One region of the Bacillus siamensis genome, then DNA from elsewhere that is predicted to be linked to it. Evidence: riboswitches for the same ligand, from Rfam matches in the RefSeq annotation. Region 1 holds a riboswitch; each other region holds the start of a gene.
What was found. Region 1 has a riboswitch for S-adenosylmethionine ahead of ABDB98_RS05880 (methionine biosynthesis PLP-dependent protein). Riboswitches for the same ligand answer to the same signal wherever they lie in the genome.

Region 1 (2,264 bases):
ACTTCTGTCACCATGCGGAATGTTCCGCCGTACACATCCTCCGTGACGAGAACATGGTCGCCTTGGGATAAGAGCAGAAACGCCGTCGAAATCGCCGCCATTCCGGAGCTGAAAGCAAAACCTCTCGTTCCGCCTTCAAGACCTGCGATCGTTTCTTCAAGCGCTGTTCTTGTCGGTGTGCCGGAGCGGCTGTAATCATATGTTCCGAATTCTTCAAAGGAAGACTGATGAAATGTGGAAGCATGCTGAATCGGCACGCTGACGGCTCCGGTAGCTCCGTCTGTTTTAAATGGATTGTGCACGAGCTGGGTTTCCAGCGTCCAATTTTGATTACTCATATGACACGGCCCCCTCTTTTACTTGCTGTAATGCCTGCTTTACATCCCGCTTCAAATCTTCTGCATGTTCAATTCCCACTGAAAATCTCAGCAGACGGTTGCAGACGCCGTTTGCGATACGGATATCTTCCGGAATGTCCATGTGCGTCTGTGTCGCGGGGTATGTAACAAAGCTTTCCACCCCGCCGAGACTTTCTGCAAAACAGATCGTTTTCAGCGCCTTTAAAAACGGATTGACCCATTCCTCTTTTTGCAGCCTGAAAGACAGCATTCCGCCTTTTCCGGGATATAACACGTCGGCGATTTCTTCTTCCTGTTCTAAAAATGCTGCAAGTTCACGGGCGTTTTCTTCATGACGCTGCATTCTGAGCCCGAGTGTTTTCATCCCTCTCATTAAAAGCCACGAATCAAACGGCGGGAGAACGGCTCCGATCGCATTTTGGTGATTAAACATGATCTCGCCGAGCTCTTCATCCTTTACGACAGCAAGACCGGCAAGGAGATCATTGTGCCCGCCTAAATATTTTGTGGCGCTGTGAATGACGATATCGGCTCCCAGTTCAAGCGGGCGCTGGATGACCGGGGTATAAAACGTATTATCGACAATCAAGAGCAGGCCGGCTTCTTTCGTAATCCGGGCGATTTTTTCAATGTCGGCCTCCTGCATTAACGGGTTTGTCGGCGTTTCAACAAATACCGCTTTCGTGTTTTCCGTTATTTTGGAGCGTAAACAGTCTTCATCACTGAAATCATCGTAAATAAAGCTTAAGCCGTATTTTCTCCATTCATTTTCAAATAAACGGTATGTGCCTCCGTATAAATCGGAGGATACAATCAATTCATCTCCGCTTTTAAATAAAGCCATAATCGTTTGAATGGCTGCCATTCCCGAGCTGAAAGCAAAGCCTCTCGCACCGTTTTCCAACACGGCGATGGCGTCTTCAACGAGCTGGCGTGTCGGGTTTTTCGTGCGCACGTAATCAAAACCTGTAGATTCTCCTATTCCTCTATGTCGGTAAGCGGTGGACAGATAAATCGGCGGACTGACCGTTCCCGTTGCTTCTTCGCTTCTATTTCCAATTTGGGCTAATTTTGTTTCGACATGCTGCGTCATCAGTAAGCACCATCCTTTTTCAAAAATAAAAAAGCCCCCTCTTCATAAGAAGAAGGAGCTTTTCTCTTCCTCTTATCTTCCAAGCATGTGAATCGCTTGCTGGATTTAGCACCTTGGCACTTTGCCTTCCCGCGGCAAAGCAAACCGGTTGCTGAGGTTTCAAAGGGCCAGTCCCTCCACCTCTCGTGATAAGAATATTGTTTTGTATTTTCTGATTGTTCTATATTAACGCACTATAAAATGGATTTCAACAACTTTTTAATTTTCTGAACTCTCACAAGAAGTGCATCTGAAGAAAGAAATTTCTAATAATTCATGGTACAATAGGGAAAAACCATCAAGACAAGAAGCGGCCTGGAGGAATGCGAAGTGGCACCGAAAACCGGAATCATTCATGAGAAAAAACTTTTCTCTCATGAGCTTGAAGAAGAAATGACCGTTTTGGTCTACCTGCCCAACACTTACTCCCCCCTGTATAAATATCATACGGTCATCGCCCAGGACGGCCATGATTATTTCAGATTAGGGAGAATCGGGCGGCAGGCGGAAGAGCTCATGGCAAAAGGGGAAATTGACCGCTGCATCATTATCGGCGTCCCATATAAAAATGTGCGGGAGCGAAGAAACACATACCATCCCGAAGGCTCTAAGTTCGCCTCATATAAACGGTTTATCGCAAATGAGCTCGTCCCTTTTATCGACAAAGAATACCCGACTTATCAAGTCGGATACGGACGCACCATGATCGGGGATTCCCTCGGCGGAACCGTCTCGCTCATGACGGCGATTGACTATCCGAACATGTTTGGAAA
Region 2 (2,264 bases), 430 kb from region 1:
CATTTGCGAAAGAAAACGGTTCGTCTGCCATTGTCGTAGGCCGTTCAATTACAAAAGCGGAAAACCCCGTTAAAGCATATGAAGCCATTAAACTGGAATGGGAGGGCGTTCGCCGATGAAACAGGCTATCGCAAAACATCTATTACACATTGAAGCTGTCTTTTTACGCCCGAATGAGCCGTTTACGTGGGCGAGCGGCATTCTATCGCCGATTTATTGTGACAACCGTCTGACATTGTCGTATCCAAAAGTGAGAAATGATGTGGCGGACGGGCTCGGCAGACTGCTGAAAGAGCATTTCCCCGAGGCGGAGATGATCGCGGGCACTGCCACGGCAGGCATTCCGCATGCTGCGCTTCTCGCAGACCGTACAGGCGCTCCGATGTGCTACGTCAGAAGCAAACCGAAAGCGCACGGCAAAGGAAATCAAATAGAAGGCGCCGTTAAAAAAGGACAAAAAACAGTCGTGATTGAAGATTTGATTTCTACCGGGGGCAGCGTGCTTGAAGCTGTGGCGGCCCTTCAAAGAGAGGGCGCGGAAGTTCTCGGCGTCATTTCAATTTTTACATACGGACTGCCGAAAGCAAGAGAAGCCTTTAAAAAAGCGGGTCTGCCGTACTACTCGTTAACAGATTATGACACGCTTATTGAAGTAGCGCTTGAAAACGGAACGATACATTCAGATGACATTGAGAAACTGAAATCATGGAAACAGAATCCCGAGTCAAAAGATTGGTTTAAAAAATAATGACAATAAAAACAGGCCTCAGGGCCTGTTTTATTATTCCTATCAAAAAACTCGGGTTGACTTCTGTTAGAATTGTGCTAAAATTTAGTACAAATCTAAAAAGCTTATCAAGAGCGGCTGAGGGACTGGACCGATGACGCCCGGCAACCTGCGTGACATGCAAGGTGCCGCATCCAGAAAAATGCACAGCATTTTGAAGATAAGGGCTATAACGGGTCACTGTCTTTCATTCCGCTGGATTGAAAGTTTTTTATATGAAAAAAGATTGAGGGATAAGACAACCGGCAGAAAACAACAGCTGTTTGATTGTCTCCGGGAGGAGGAAAGAAAAAATGCTAACGTATGACACATGGGAGGAACCGGCGATTACATTTCCGGAAGACGATTCCTATAAAGGCGCGCTGTCCGTTTTAAAATGGGCATACGGCCACTACGGAGACCAGCTTGTTTACGCGTGCAGCTTCGGGATTGAGGGAATCGTCCTGATCGATTTAATTTCTAAAGTGAAAAAAGACGCGGAAATCGTGTTTCTCGATACAGGACTTCACTTTAAAGAAACATATGAAACGATCGAAAAAGTGAAAGAACGTTACCCGGGACTGAACATCATCCTGAAAAAGCCCAGCCTTACTCTTGAGGAACAGGCCGAGGCTCACGGAGATAAACTGTGGGAAAGAGAACCGAACCAGTGCTGCTTCATCAGAAAAATTCTGCCGTTAAGAGAAGCGCTCGCCGGGCGTCCGGCATGGCTGTCCGGCCTCCGACGCGATCAAGGGCCGAGCCGGGCGAATACGAATTTCCTGAATAAAGACGATAAGTTTCAATCCATTAAAGTATGCCCGCTGATCCACTGGACGTGGAAAGACATCTGGAGATATACATCCAAGCATGAGCTGGATTATAACATTCTTCATGATCAGGGCTATCCGAGCATCGGCTGTGAACCGTGCACTTCACCTGCGTTTACCGCAGAAGACCTGCGGAGCGGCAGATGGAACGGAATGGCAAAAACAGAATGCGGACTGCATGAATAAAGGAGCTGCACAATGGAATTAGCCGCTATTTTATTCTGCCTGTTTTTCGCCATGAATATCGGAGCCAGCGGAGCCGCGGCTTCAATGGGGGTCGCTTACGGTTCCGGCGCCGTTAAAAAGAAAACGTATGCGCTGATTATCTGCGCGGCCGGCGTCCTGTCAGGGGCGGTTATCGGCGGCGGAGAAGTCGTTAAGACGATCAGCGGCGGAATCATTCCCGAACAGACCATTACGCTCACCATTGTGTGCATTATTATCGGAGCGGCGGCGTTATCGTTATTCACGGCGAATGTGCTCGGCATTCCGCTGTCGACAAGCGAGGTCACCGTCGGGGCGATTGTCGGGGTCGGCGTCGCGTACAAAGTATTGTTTCTGCAGCATCTTTTGGTCATCGTGATTTTTTGGGTGCTCGTTCCGTTTGTCGCGTTCTGTTTCACGTTTCTCGTATCGAAGGTATCCAGTTCTCTGAATATTCGAGTCAT
Region 3 (2,264 bases), 190 kb from region 1:
CCGAAGAAAGCAAACTCGGGATCAATGACCTTTGTTTCATGTTCATCGGCAAAGATGCTTCCCGTATGCAGATCGCCGTGAACCAATGTTTCCGCGGAATTCAGAAAGACGGCTTTCAATTCATCAGCGCCTTCTTTCAGCCGGGAATTGTTCCAAATTTTTTCTGCGTATGGGCGCAGCTCCTCTTCAAAATCGTTTGTTTCATGGTCGAAAAACGGTTCTGTAAACACAAGCCTTTCTGTAATATTGCAAAGTTCGGGATTTGTAAACTGCTTTGCGAGCTGCTGTTTTACTTTCGCATCAAGCGCATAATCGGATGAGTAAAAGAGCGTTTTTCCCAGAAACTCACCGATATGGGCTGATAAATTCGGATAATGTTTTCCTTCCATCAGTCCTTTTCTTGAGATCTTCAGATGCGAAAGGTCTTCCATTACCGTAACCGCCATTTCAGTATCGGAATAGTAAACGGCCGGAACGAGATGGGGCACGTGTTCGCCCTGGCGGATGAGGGCGCTGCTTTCGATTCTCGCCCGGTCAATCGTAAGCGGCCAGCTTTCCCCGACGATTTTCGCGTAAGGAATCGCCTGTTTAATAATCAGTCCCTTTTTGTTTTCTTTATCGAAAACGTGAAAGACGTAATTTAAATTGCCGTCGCCGATTTCACGGCATGTGAGAGTGCTTTTGCTTTGAAATAAGCCGAGCTTCACAGCTAACGCTGCGGCGGAGCTTTCCGTTAATTGTTCATAAAGACTTGTTTTAGTTGCAGACATGGATTTACCCTCCAATTATGTAGTGGCAGTAAGAGATCGTGACGGAGAATACGCCCGAAAAAAAAGCCTCCTTCTCTGAAAGAGAAGGAGGCCGAAACAGTGCAGTCCGCCTCTTATCTCTCAGATAACATCTGATGGAATTAGCACCGTGCCCTATGAGACAATCGTCTCGGCGCAAAATGTACGCGCCCCATTTCACAATGGAATTACGGTCGGTTGCTGTTGGGGTCAAAAGGCCAATCCCTCGCCCAACTCTCGATAAGAGAAAAATATATTGATTTGTATCACAATTCGGATTAATCAGTTGATGAAAATATTAGCAGGTGCCGGATATTCTTGTCAACATTTTTTTGAAAATTAATATAAATCACGCCGCAAATCTTTGAATACCGGGATGGTCTCGCGTATGGACGCGCTTTCTGAAACATCGATTTCCGCCCGGACTGCGCCTTCCGTCCGATCTCCTTCGGCTAAAATCCGGCCCCACGGGTCAATAATCAGGCTGTGGCCGGCAAATTCATTATCGGGATTTGACCCCGTGCAGTTAGAGGCCGCGACAAAACATTGGTTTTCAATGGCTCTGGCGACAAGCAGACTCCGCCAATGATCGAGGCGGGGCAGAGGCCATTCCGCAGAGATAAACAGGACATTCGCTCCTTGGGACGTATGCTTTCTGATCCATTCGGGGAACCGGATATCATAGCAGATCAGCCCGGCGCACTTGACACCGTCAAGCTCAAAGGAACCGTCACTGTTTCCTGCTGCCAGATACAGATGTTCGTCCATCAGCTGAAACAGATGGGCTTTCTGATACCGCTTCACGATCTGCCCGTTGTTATCTGCGATGTACATAGTGTTATAGACGTTTTCGCCTTCTTTGACCGCAAAAGATCCGGCAACGAGGTGTATGTTGTATGCTTTGGCCGTTTTTTTAAGCCATTGTTCCGAAACTTTGCCGTTTTCATCCGCCAGCTGGTCAAGCCGTGTGAGATCATAGCCGGTCGTCCACAGCTCAGGAAGCACGATGACATCAGCATGGCGGCTTTCTTGCTCGATTAAAGTTTCTGCTTTTTTGAAGTTTTCTGAAGGATTTCCGTATGAAATATCAAATTGCAAACAGGAAACGGTCCATTTCATTTTTTATACACCTCAAGTTTCTCTTTACTTTTTTTATTTAACCATATATGATGATGGACTATCATTTCAAGACATTTTTAGAAGGTGAAAATATGAACTTTGAAGTCTCAGATGTACTCAAACAGCTGCCGGAACAATTTTTTGCATCTTTGGTGCAAAAGGTCAATCAAAAGCTGAAAGAAGGCAAAGACATCATCAATTTAGGACAGGGAAACCCCGATCAGCCGACGCCTCAGCATATCGTTGAAGAAATGAAGCGCGCCGTCGAAAGGCCGGAAAATCATAAATACTCATCATTCCGGGGCGCTTACAGCTTCAAAAAAGCCGCGGCTGAATTTTATGAAAGGGAGTATGGGG

Region 2: it holds a riboswitch for S-adenosylmethionine, as region 1 does, so the genes downstream of both, ABDB98_RS08005 (phosphoadenylyl-sulfate reductase) here and ABDB98_RS05880 (methionine biosynthesis PLP-dependent protein) in region 1, are expected to answer to the same signal.
Region 3: it holds a riboswitch for S-adenosylmethionine, as region 1 does, so the genes downstream of both, mtnK (S-methyl-5-thioribose kinase) here and ABDB98_RS05880 (methionine biosynthesis PLP-dependent protein) in region 1, are expected to answer to the same signal.

The regions. Positions count from the first base shown of each region.
Region 1 is NZ_CP155579.1:1,127,916-1,130,179, reverse strand. It holds gene metC (cystathionine beta-lyase) at 1-338, opposite strand, end outside; gene ABDB98_RS05880 (methionine biosynthesis PLP-dependent protein) at 331-1,452, opposite strand; SAM riboswitch class I at 1,522-1,647, opposite strand; gene ABDB98_RS05875 (esterase family protein) at 1,822-2,264, shown strand, end outside.
Region 2 is NZ_CP155579.1:1,561,453-1,563,716, forward strand. It holds gene pyrF (orotidine-5'-phosphate decarboxylase) at 1-119, shown strand, start outside; gene pyrE (orotate phosphoribosyltransferase) at 116-748, shown strand; SAM riboswitch class I at 850-954, shown strand; gene ABDB98_RS08005 (phosphoadenylyl-sulfate reductase) at 1,081-1,782, shown strand; gene ABDB98_RS08010 (inorganic phosphate transporter) at 1,795-2,264, shown strand, end outside.
Region 3 is NZ_CP155579.1:1,317,559-1,319,822, forward strand. It holds gene mtnK (S-methyl-5-thioribose kinase) at 1-770, opposite strand, end outside; SAM riboswitch class I at 881-1,035, opposite strand; gene ABDB98_RS07000 (carbon-nitrogen family hydrolase) at 1,128-1,907, opposite strand; gene ABDB98_RS07005 (pyridoxal phosphate-dependent aminotransferase) at 2,000-2,264, shown strand, end outside.